3 linked regions of the Methanococcoides burtonii DSM 6242 genome follow. The protein of the gene in region 1 binds, or shares a complex with, the protein of each later gene. Links are inferred from orthologs where the notes say so. Each region holds a gene or a part of one and is shown on either strand. Other genes may lie near its edges.

The links. The genes of interacting proteins can lie anywhere in the genome.
Region 2: the proteins of hdrA2 (region 1) and hdrC are in contact, whole or in part, in a cryo-EM structure (PDB 7BKB), measured with the Methanospirillum hungatei proteins. The link is inferred for Methanococcoides burtonii DSM 6242 from one-to-one orthologs. Residues at the interface, in WP_011448822.1 of Methanospirillum hungatei: Lys396, Tyr441, Glu455, Tyr458, Tyr459, Gln462, His463, Lys467, Phe468, Ile469, Phe488, Asp491, Leu493, Leu494, Arg496, Pro497, Val498, Asp499, Val500, Glu501; in WP_011448820.1 of Methanospirillum hungatei: Arg18, Arg19, Tyr20, His21, Leu22, Asp24, Ile40, Asn42, Met43, Cys44, Tyr45, Gln46, Arg65, Leu66, Arg69, Val72, Leu73, Leu75, Glu78, Arg100.
Region 3: the proteins of hdrA2 (region 1) and MBUR_RS01440 are in contact, whole or in part, in a cryo-EM structure (PDB 7BKB), measured with the Methanospirillum hungatei proteins. The link is inferred for Methanococcoides burtonii DSM 6242 from one-to-one orthologs. Residues at the interface, in WP_011448822.1 of Methanospirillum hungatei: Ala269, Val270, Pro272, Val273, Ile274, Lys275, Pro276, Met281, Gly282, Met283, Ala284, Pro285, Asp306, Ser307, Cys308, Val309, Lys310, Cys311, Leu313, Phe349, Pro350, Ile351, Glu352, Tyr359, Lys360, Asp363, Val365, Ile366, Asn367, Glu370; in WP_011448819.1 of Methanospirillum hungatei: Ser2, Thr3, Leu4, Phe5, Pro6, Lys7, Tyr8, Gln21, Leu23, Leu24, Gln25, Gln26, Asn28, Pro48, Glu49, Thr76, Cys78, Ser79, Tyr80, Cys81, Pro104, Ile105, Lys108, Glu109, Gly110, Thr353, Leu355.

What each region holds. Positions count from the first base shown.
Region 1 is NC_007955.1:557,850-561,759, reverse strand. Bases 388-3,428 are described here. They hold hdrA2 (CoB-CoM heterodisulfide reductase HdrA2), read right to left. Parts: upstream 3,068-3,428; coding sequence 707-3,067; downstream 388-706. Other genes in these bases: MBUR_RS02800 (hypothetical protein), read right to left, coding at 3,168-3,428; MBUR_RS02810 (4Fe-4S binding protein), read right to left, coding at 388-714. Also shown: more of MBUR_RS02810, read right to left, coding at 1-387; more of MBUR_RS02800, read right to left, coding at 3,429-3,458. UniProt on the Methanocaldococcus jannaschii protein: Part of a complex that catalyzes the reversible reduction of CoM-S-S-CoB to the thiol-coenzymes H-S-CoM (coenzyme M) and H-S-CoB (coenzyme B).
Region 2 is NC_007955.1:1,592,168-1,595,958, reverse strand. What follows is about bases 332-3,253. They hold hdrC (CoB--CoM heterodisulfide reductase subunit C), read right to left. Parts: upstream 2,079-3,253; coding sequence 1,584-2,078; downstream 332-1,583. Other genes in these bases: xseA (exodeoxyribonuclease VII large subunit), read left to right, coding at 2,320-3,253; hdrB (CoB--CoM heterodisulfide reductase subunit B), read right to left, coding at 671-1,591. Outside these bases: mtrH (tetrahydromethanopterin S-methyltransferase subunit H), read left to right, coding at 1-113; more of xseA, read left to right, coding at 3,254-3,543; MBUR_RS07805 (exodeoxyribonuclease VII small subunit), read left to right, coding at 3,550-3,791.
Region 3 is NC_007955.1:260,381-264,182, forward strand. Bases 332-3,264 are described here. They hold MBUR_RS01440 (4Fe-4S binding protein), read right to left. Parts: upstream 2,343-3,264; coding sequence 1,320-2,342; downstream 332-1,319. Other genes in these bases: MBUR_RS01435 (formylmethanofuran dehydrogenase subunit A), read right to left, coding at 332-1,320; MBUR_RS01445 (FmdE family protein), read right to left, coding at 2,359-2,949; MBUR_RS01450 (hypothetical protein), read right to left, coding at 3,208-3,264. Also shown: more of MBUR_RS01435, read right to left, coding at 1-331; more of MBUR_RS01450, read right to left, coding at 3,265-3,495; MBUR_RS01455 (iron-sulfur cluster assembly scaffold protein), read right to left, coding at 3,546-3,802.

The DNA.
Region 1 (3,910 bases):
AGTGACCTTTCCTGATACTTCAGGGGCTTCGCATGGTTTCTCCCCTTTGACCTTGATAGCATCCTCGGGACAGATATCCTGACAGAGCGTACAGTAGTCACAGCTGTCCTCATCTATTATTAGCTGTTCAAAAGGCATGGGGTCGGTTGCGGTAGGTTCCTTTTCAAGCATCAGGAACGCATCACAGAATCGAGCACATATCCCGCAGAGATTACACTTATCATTATCTATCTCTATTTCGCCTTCCGCATTTTCTTTCAAAGGTGCGATATCCTCTTTCTTCGGGAATGTGTATTCCAGTTCGATGGCATCTTCGGGACAAGTTGCTTCACAAAGCGAGCATGGCACACACTTCTCGTTCATTCTGACGAACTGTTCCAGGCGTGGATATTGGTCCTCTTTAGGAAAGTCCCCTTCGCTTCTCATCTCCAGTGCGTTAACCGGACAGAAGTTTACACACATCGAGCAGAATGTGCATTTATCGAGTTCCATCATCACCGGTGGTGCATCAAGTCCTGTGGCTATCTCTTTCATCGGCCCAAGCTCAAGGGCCCTGGTGGGACATATCCTTACGCAGATGCCACAACCAACACATCGTTTGTAATCATAATCGAGTGTCTTTGAAGACCTGTCGGATATCAGTTTGTAGAGCACATGAGTTCCTTCGATGTCCATTTCCTTTGAAACGGTCATGGATTTTTCTTCATCACTCATCCGGATCTCCTCCCTGAAGCTCTGAACCTACCGGTCCGAGTTCTGTCAGCTCATCCACGTAATCCTCGATGGTCTTTGCAAACCTCTCGCCTTCGGCGGCTGATATCCATTCGACACGAAGTCTTCTCTGGTCGAGTCCGATTTCCTCCAGTACTTCCTTGAGATTGTCCATCCTGTGCTTTGCATCATAGTTCCCGATGATGTAATGGCATTCGTCAAGGCGACATCCTGCAACGATGACACCATCAGCACCCCCTTGCAATGCCTCCAGTACGAAGTCGGGATCAACACGACCTGCACACATAACTTTAATTATCCTCACATTGGTGGGGTATTGTATCCTTGATGTTCCTGCAAGGTCTGCTGATGCGTAACTGCACCAGTTGCAAAGGAAGGCTATGATAAGCGGGAATTCATCCTTTACCTCAAGGGCCGCCCTTATCTGTGCTTTTATCTGGGCATCGGTGCTATGGGGCATATCGATGGCATCTACCGGACACGAGGCACTGCATGACCCACAGGTCTGGCATGAGATCTCATCTACCACTGCTTTTCCGTCAATGACTTTGATGGTGTTGAAATTACAGGTGTCTTCACACATCCGGCAGCCGATACATTTTTCAGCATCTACGCATGCACTGAAGGGGTCGTTCTCGAGTTCACCTCTTGCAAGCAGGCGTGTGGAACGTGCTGCAGAGGCACTTCCCTGCGCAATGGATACTTGTATCTCTTTTGGTCCTGAAGCACAGCCGGCGATGAACACTCCGTTTATGTGTGCATCCACAGGTCGCATCTTCGGGTGTGCGATGGAAAGGAACCTGTCAGTTCGTTTTGTGAGATTCAGTGTTCTGGCAATAGGTTCGGTCGTGTTGCTGGGTTCCATTCCGGTTGCGAGCACCACAAGGTCATAGTTCTCTTGGCACAGGGTGCATTCAAGGGTATCCTCATATCTCAGCAACATTTTCCCTTGTGTGTCTATCTGTATCTCCGCTACTTTTCCGCGAATGAAGTCGATACCCATCATTTGTGAACGCACGTAGTATTCTTCGTACATCTCACCGGCGGCACGTATGTCGATATAGTGAATGGTGACCTCGGTGTCAGGATAGCGCTCTTTGATCATCTGTGCGTTCTTCATGGAGGACATGCAGCAGACGCGTGAGCAGTAAGGATTCCCAACGGTCTCGTCCCTTGAGCCTACACATTGTATGAATGCGACTTTTTTAGGGGTCTCTTTTGTCGAGGGTACGACCACTTTTCCACGTGTTGGGCCGGAAGCATTGAGCAATCTTTCCAGTTCCATGTTGGTGAGGACATCGGGGAACACTCCATAGCCGTACTCTTCTTTGCGCTTTGCATCGAATCCCTGATAACCGGTTGCGACTATGACCGCTCCCACGGTGAAGGTGAACTCTTCTGCCTTCATGTTAAAGTCAATTGCATCTGCAGGGCAGGCCTGTTTGCAAAGCCCGCAACCCACACAGTAATCGCTGTTGATAAATGCTGTTTGGGGGATGGCCTGCGGTATGGGCATGTTGATGGCCTTTGTTTTCCCCAGACCGCTGTCGAAGGGGTTGGATATGTCCACAGGGCATACCCTTGCGCATTCATCGATACAGCCTTTGCAGTTGTCTATAATCACATATCTGGGATTCTGAATGCCCTTTACTGTGAAGTTGCCAACCGAGCCGGAGATGTCTTTGATCTCGGAGTAGGTGAAAAGGTCGATGTTCGTGTGGTTCTGCACATCTGTCATCTTTGGTGCGAGAACGCATATGGAACAGTCATTTGTCGGGAACACTTCATTGAGCAATGCCATTTTGCCGCCAATGGTAGGTTCCTTTTCGACCATATAGACATGCGTGCCGGAATCTGCCAGCGTGAGGGCAGCTTCTATTCCGGCGACACCGCCACCTATGACGAGAACGTCCTTGTTCGCTTTTATCTTCCTTATCCGCAAAGGTTCCAGTAAGCTGAGCTTGGCAACCCCCATTTTGATGAGGTCGAAGGCTTTTTGGGTTGCCATGTCATGATGGTCCATGTGCACCCATGAGCACTGCTCCCTGATGTTTACGATCTCAAGAAGATATGTATTAAGTCCCGCCCGTTCCAGCACTTTCTTGAACGTGTTCTCATGAAGCTTTGGAGTACATGCTGCAACGAGTACTCTGTCGATGTCGTGCTCTTCAATATCGTCCATGAGTGCATCCTGTCCGACATCGGAACACATGAACTGTATGTCCTTGACAAGTTCGACACCCTTCATCTGTTCTACTTTTTCGTGTAGTGCATCCATATTTATGACACTTGCGATATTCAGTCCGCAGTGACAGATGTAAACTCCTATCCGCATATGAGATACTCCCTCGTTGGCTTTTGAATTTAGTAAAAATATAACTTATATGCTAATATATAATAGTGATCTGTTGGAATTTTATGTGTTGAGTTGAGATTTATTTACAGATTTTTCCAAAGCCCGTTCTGGCGAACAGGTCCTTTATCTTCTGGGTACCGTCAAGGTTTTCATAAGCCTCTCTGCCCTCTTCAACATTATGGTGCATCTCTACAAAAACACATTCAAACCCTTTATCTTTGTCCTTTGCGATAACCCTCATCTCATGTTCTCCCTCAGGCATCCATATAGCGAGCTGCCCCATCTGTGAATTATAGTTTAGATCTACCTTGAACTCCTCTATCTGCTTACTCTGAGTGTTTATCTCCTCTGTTCCATTGTTATCGGTCATGCTTCATCATAATACACTACTATTTATTAATGGTTGGGATTAATTCACGCACATCCCTCTCTGCTCACAAAAAAGTTATATACTCCTAATGACATTAAGGAGTTGCACGTCCCTCTTAATGCTCATATGCGAAGGGATAATGATGTGTTAATTGCACAAATGGGCCCGTGGTCTAGTTGGTTATGACATCGCCTTTACACGGCGAGGATCATGAGTTCGAATCTCATCGGGCCCACCACACTTCATTTTACTGTCTTCTGATTGTGTTTTTAATTTGTTTTTTGAGTGTGATTTTGTATCATTTTCTTGGTCTAAAGTAGAGATATCCTCGCCTACATCTTCACTTGATATAGCTAGTTCTTCTGAATCCGCAGGGTTTGAGGTGTCTGCTAATAGTGGCTCTCGCATTGACTTTAGCTGTTTTTCTAATGCCATTATTCTTGCTTCGAGGT
Region 2 (3,791 bases), 1.0 Mb from region 1 along the record:
CTGACACAGTCTACCCTGCAACCGCAATGGTAGATATCATCCTCGCAGAGACCGCAAAAGAACTCGGTCTTGAGATCATGGATGAGAACCACCCAATCAACAAGCTGGTCTAAACAACCAGCTTTTCATTTTCTTTTTTTTCATTAACTTATTTCTAATTTCGAGATCTGTATTTTGAATTCCTTTTCGGTTCATAAGAGTTGTAAAACTCCACAACTAATTATTCTGGCAATAGTTTCTTTATAAAAATAGTCCGCAATATGGGATTTATTTATACTGTTAGTTACAATTACGCCGTATGGATCAAAAATTATCATCAACTCTCATTTTTGCCATCATAATAAGTCTTTCAATTGTATTGTTACTTGGTCTATTGTTATTCGGAAGATAATTGACATGGCCAAAAAATAAAATCCGGGTCGCAAGTCCCAATGTCACTATCCTGCAGACACTCAGTTCTAACTTCCAACGTTTTGATATTATCGAAAACACTGACACAGTCTGCTCTAACGTTATGGTAGATATAATTCTTCAGAGAGCGTGATTGAATTCGGTATAGATCATGGATGAGAACCACTCAATCAAGAAGCTAGTCTAAACGACCCTCCTTTCACTTTTTAAAACCCCTCATGCTTCGCTCAAGAGCAGCATGCATGTAAAAAAGTGAGAATTAAGGTAGATCTTCGATCATCTCAAAAAAAGCTTTGTTCAATGTCGAATTGAGGTCAATGCCCAGTTCCTCTACGGTATATCCAAAAGCAAGCCCTAACAATTGTGTGTAATGTAGCACCGGTATTGAATGCTCTGTACCATCCCTTTCATTAAGGTCCGTTTGTCCCACATCAAGTTGCATGTGGCAGAACGGGCATGCGTTGACAATACAATCAACCTCTGCTGCTTCTATCATTGACAATTTATGCTCTGTGAGGGCAAGGGCCTCATCGCTCAAAGCAGACCTGACCCCTCCGCCAGCACCGCAACATTCCATCTTATCAGGATAATCCACACTTACTGCACCTGTGGCCTCAACAAGCTCATCAAAGAAAGAAGGCCTTTCCACACTCATGCCTACCCGCCCTTTTGAAGGCTTCAGCAGGTGGCAGCCATAATGCACAGCAACCCTGATGTCCAGGGACTGTGTGACAAGCTCACGTATATTCTCAGGCTCTATTTCCTGATACAAGAACTCCGTAATATGGCGAATATCCTGTGTGCCTTTAAATTCCCTGTCTATGGCTGCAAGGTGGGAATTAACACTTTCCTTAAGGTCCTCGTCAGCTTTCAATTCATTATTTGCATCGGCAAGGGACCCATAACATCCATTACAGATAGTAAGTATGTCACGTCCAAGATCTTCGGTTAATGAAATATTCCTGCTAGACAGGGCAAGCCATGTGGTCTTATCGAACGACCGAAGAATTCCCGGTGCCGGACAACATGAAGCTCCTTCAAGATCGACACAATCGATATCCAATTTCTCTAAGCACAACTTTGTACTTTTTTCAATGCCTGGATAACGATTGGGGATCACACAGCCAAGAAACAGCGACAATTTGGGTATTTCGTGTTCCTTCCTTGCAGATTCACTCATTTAGCATCAACTCATCGAATTTACAGTCAGCAAGCAACTTCTTAACTTCATTCAAAGCATCCGGATAACTATGTACTGTGGGTGGCATTTCATCCATCCCAAGTGATATTCTCTTTGTTCTGTTCTCAGCATTTATGGGGACTGCATGCCCATGTTCGATTAACAGTTTACCCACGGTGCGATGTTCCGGGAGGATGATCCCTTCATGTACTGCTATTGCACGTATCTCAAAAATAGCATCAACAATATCAATTCCCCTCGGGCAACGTTCCTGGCAATTATAACATGTTGTACATGTCCAAAGTGTCTCATCAGAAAGCACAGATTCACCTTTGCGAGCTTTCCTGAGCAAATTCCTTACATTCAGGCTCGTATGCCTTCCAGACGGACAACTGCCGGTACAAACGCCACAATGCATGCATTTGAGAATGTCAGTTCCCGTTTTATCCAGCCTGGATAGAAAAGTTGATCCATTTGTAGCAGACATTAAAATGATTTATCCTTTCATGCCTAATAAAAGATGTCGTTGCACTTTAAAAGATAGCAATTTATTTTATGTTCTATTTAGTTATCCTCCATAATAAGTACCATTCTTTTCTCTTTATTAACCTATGCTAGCTCTGAATTGGTTCAATTTATACGTATCATACTTAAATTACTTTCAACCCACTCGCTCTATATACTAATAGGAAAAAGACATAACCGTACATATGATGGAGATTTGAACAATGCCCGCATATACTGTTACAGAACTGAACAACCTCATCAAGAACACTCTGACGAACAATCCGAAACTTAATCAGATCTGGGTGCAGGGAGAGATCTCTAATCTTACAAAGCATAGTTCAGGTCATTATTATTTTACGGTCAAGGATGGAAAAAGTCAGATAAGTTGTGTCAGCTTCAAGTCTGTGAACCGGAATCTCCGGTTCGAGCTGGAATCATCCATGAAGGTCCTGGTATTCGGTTCAGTGGATGTGTATGTGGTACGCGGGCAGTATCAACTTTATGTTCAGGACATTCGTCCCGATGGTGTGGGCGAGTTATACAAGGCTTATGAACAACTTAAGAACAAGCTTGAGCAAGAAGGTCTCTTCAGTGATGTTCACAAAATACCAATCCCTGGATATCCTCTTAGGATCGGAGTTGTAACTTCTCCCACAGGGGCTGCGATACATGATATTCTGAATGTTATCAGGCGCAGGTATCCTGTCAATATCCTATTAAGCCCTACCATTGTTCAGGGGGAGAGGTCCGCGGAAAGTATTGTCAGGTCCATTGAACTGCTTAACCAGACGGATGTTGACGTTATAATTGTGGGAAGGGGTGGCGGTTCCCTTGAAGATCTGTGGTCTTTCAATGAAGAGGTCGTTGCAAGGGCTATTTTCAATTCCAAAAAACCGATAGTTTCTGCTGTGGGGCACGAAACGGATTTTACCATTGCTGATTTTACTGCTGACATGCGTGCTCCTACCCCCTCTGCTGCGGCAGAACTTGTAGTGCCGGATCAGAAAGAGGTAAAAAGACATCTTGCAACGTTGTCCTCGCGATTGGAAAATGAGGTGGAGCATGTTATTTCACAAGGGAAGGGTCGGCTGGAACAGATCCGTAAGAAACTGGAACCGCAACATATCATGGATATGCTGCTGCAGGATTCGCAATATTTGGACGAGCTTACAATGAAATTGACATCTTCAATGGGAAAGACAATAGTGGATAAAACGTTCGAACTTAAATTTCATTCATCTAAGCTCAATGCGGTAAGTCCTTTGAACACTATTCTCAGAGGGTATAGCATAGCAATAGATCCTGTGAATGATCTGTCTATCTCAAGTGTTACCGAGTTGGGGGATAATGATCAATTAGATGTCATTGTCAATGATGGCATATTTGAATGCAAGATTGAAAATATAATCCACAGCAGGAAGAAATACCTGCACTACGAAGGGTGATAAATTATGGGAACTACAAAGAAAGCCAAGGTAGAGAAAGGTGCGGCTGAAAAAGAACAGACATTCGAAGCATCTCTGGGAGAGCTGGAACATCTGGTCGATCAGCTTGAAAAAGGGCAGCTTACCCTTGATGAAAGTATTGAAACCTTTGAAAAAGGTATGAAACTGGCACTACTTTGCAACCAGATGATCGAGGATTCCGAGAAGAAGGTCGAGGTCCTTATGGAAAAAAGTGGAAAGCTTTTGAC
Region 3 (3,802 bases), 300 kb from region 1 along the record:
ACTTCTGTCGTTAGCCCATTTGTGACATTCACTGAATGTCTGTTCCCTGAACTTCTCGGACATGAGCCAGCTCATAACGAGTGGATACTTGGTGAACGGTCCGCCATTTGGACTGTCGGTTGTCATGATGGTCTTCCATGGATCGTCGATAAGGAGCAGGCACTCAAGACCCATTGCCCACTGAGTGCTGTGAACAGGGTTGCTCTTAAGATATGTAAATGGACAGACACCTGAACCACATTCAAGCTCAACATCAGTGTTGGACCATTTGCCACCAGTAAGCACTGAGAGATCGTGGATGGAAGGACCATCACCAGTCATACATGTTGCTTCACCGAATGGTACGCAACCACTGTCAATGACAACATGGTCAGCGTTGTTGATATAATCTGCAAGAGGCTTGACACCAGATTCGAAATCACGCCAGGATGTGCCGGCAAATGCATTGAACATCATGTGTGTGAGGTACACTGACTGATCTCTGCTTGCATCGATCTTTGTCTCAGCCCAGTTAACACTCATGTTCTGCTTTGCCTTTGTTTTGCTGGAAATACCAAGAGATTCCTTTGTTGTCCTGTAGTTTCCCGGATGACCAAGATTGTTTGCGTGAAGGTGCATTGACATTGGCATACCAAGCATTTCGTTTACTTCGGTCAGCCCATCGATGATCTCCCTGGAAGATATCTCGAAGTGTATATTTTGCTCATCAAGGGAAGAAACATTCTTTCCCCAGCCCCAGTTCTCAACTCCACCAGGATTGACACACTTGATACCGTATGTCTTATGAGTTCTCATCATCCATGCAACATATGCTGCTGCCCTGTCCATGTCGCCTTCCTTCAAGTAGCGCATCATGAACCAGTTGTTACCGAGAACAAGGTAGCCACCCATATCGAGCATTGGGATGGAGCGCATCTCTTCGTGTGTATGACGTGCTTCCATTGGAGGAACAGCTGCCTCAAAAGCAGTAGTATATCCCAGCTTGGAGTATTCGTAACCTTCCATGTAGACGGATGGTACGGTCTCCCCTGAACCTGAGTGAGCGATAGCTGTTTTTGTCCTTGTTGTCTTGTAACCATCCTCAGGACGCATCATCCTACCGGTATTGACCTTAGCACCGGCAATATGTGAGTGAGAATCTACACCACCAGGCATAACTGTCTTGCCTGTTGCATCAATTACCTTAACATCTTTCAGATCAGCTGCGGAAAGTTCGGAAACTACCACGCCGTCCTTGATGAAGATGTCCTGCTGTTCACCGTTCACTTCATTGAGCGGGTCATAAACATATCCGTTCTTAATTACAATAGTTCCAGCCATTATTCAACCTCCCTCTTCTCAAGCCAAATTGCAGAAACCGGGCAGATAAGAGCACATGCACCACAGGAGCCACATGCTTCCTGATCAACTACTTTGACAGTACCGTTCCTTACCTCAAGCAGTGGTTTCTCATCAAGATCATTCAGTGAACCTGCTGCAAGATCCTTTGAGGATTTTGCATTGACAGGACACATGATCACACAATTTCCACAGCCAAGACATGCATCTTCATCTGTCACCAGGACAGAGGTCAATACAGGAGTTGCTGATGGCTTGTTGAGAAGTTTCTTCTCAAATACAGCTTTCTTGTTCATGTCAGGAACGATCGCTGTCTTCTGGACATCGATAGCATTGACAGGACAGGAAACAGCACATGCACCACAGTAGATACATGCATCAGGACGCTGAGCGACCTTGTCAACTCTTTCTCCTGGAGCCCATTCCGGATTGAACAGTGCATTGCATGGACATACATCCACACAGGTACGGCATGCCTGACAGACATCCTCTGCACGTTCCCAGGTACCCTCGAAAGGTTTCTGCACAGTTATAGCATTAGTTGGACATACCTCGCTACACCATCCACAGTGTACGCAGGTTTCCTGATCGATGATGGTTTCACCATCTATGCGTGCACTGCCATCGTTTGCAAGCCACTGCCTGGTCTCGATAGCACCCTGCGGACAGATCTGCTCACATACACCACAGTGTACACAATTATCGTTCACCGTTGTTGGTGCGAGCGAGCTGCACAGGAAGTTCTCATCGCATACAGGCTTTCCATCTTCTCTCATCTCAAGGGCACCTGTTGGACAGACCTTAGTACACATTCCACATGTGATACATGTATCTCTAATATCCAGGTACTCCTTATTGATGAGTCCCCTGGCAACAGGTCCTACTGAACCTATGATCAATGTGTCCTTAGGACAGACCATCGTACAGGTTCCGCAACCAATGCACTTTTCTGGTAAATACACCACTTGCTTGTTATCTTTTGTCTGAACTACTATTTCGTTCATCTCATCTACTCCGTAATTACTGCTCATGCCTGCATGCTTCACAAAGCGCTTCGCCTTCATATTGAATGAAGCTCTCTCCACATTTTTCGCACAGCCTTACTTGCTTGCTTTTCTTGACAGGAACTTCGATCGCTGTAAAAGTGTAAGAATAAATTTTCTCGCCTGCTTCGAGTAAAATAGGCAGGATCTCTTCATGACGTACTTTTTCAAGGTTCATGAACCACGCATGCAATCTGGGATAAGCCTCGGTCTTTTCCGCATCAAGATATATCCTGACTGCGGGCATGATCATTTCACCCGGTGCACCACGTTTGTTCACGGTAACAGCCATCTTGCCGTAGTCCTTGATCTTCATTCCCTTATTCCCGATGGTAGCACCCTCGAGTATCTGGAATGGATCAGGGACACAATTTGATGTCTCCGCTGTAACATAGATGCGTTCTCCTTCCTTAACATCAAGTAATCTCTTCGCCATCGTGAGCATCTGTAATCCTATCATTGCTCCCGAGCTCAAGTACCCGTGAAAAGGAATTATCTTCTCTATCTGCAAAAATAGCTCTGGATCTTGCTCTTTTATCCTGTTGATAATAGTATCCATATCATCCATATGAAGACCTCTTAATTTATGAAATAACACATCGAATCAGCCAGATCCTTATAGGCTCTGCCTGATAGCATAGCCTCTAATGTTAAGGAACATACTGGTGAAAATTATATATAGTTTATCGTTGCCGGTCGAATATCAGCAGGAAGCTTAAATAGCCAATTGAATTCTTTTTTGCATAGGAACAGATAAAACGGAAAATAGAAAAAGTAAGGCCATATTCTAAGAATAAACTATCGACAGCCCTTCACCTCATCAAATTCATTCCACCAGCTCAGCAACCCTTTCGAGCAATTGTCTGGCAGTACCATCATCCGGCGCATGTCTCACAGTGATCTTGCCACTCCCATAGATAAGCACCATCATAGCACCTGAAGTAAAACGGATCGCACCAAGCTCTTCAGAACACCTGAGAAACTTGATGGTAACGCCTTCTTCGACAGATAAAGCTTCACATGCCTTTGGGATATCTATCTCATTTTCAAGCTGCGCCTCTACATGAAAAATAGAAGGCTTGCTTGTACAAGGAGCAATAGAACGAATTTCCATATTTATCAGAACCTGATCAAATGTAAATATAAAAAGGAGATAGAAGAATATCAGGAGATGAAATCAACCGTGACACTCTCAACATCCCACAATGATTCCAGCTTATCGACAATATCTTCCTTTATGGCAACTGCAAACTGATGTGTCGAAGGTATATCAAGCACTATACGAACAGTACCTTCCTCGACCACCACCTTTAGCACAAGTTCGGTCCTGATGATATCAAGACCTGCCATCGGGTTCATCACATGCTTCAAACGCTTACTGACAACCTCTACCGTAGTGGCCTCATTCTCCACGACCATGC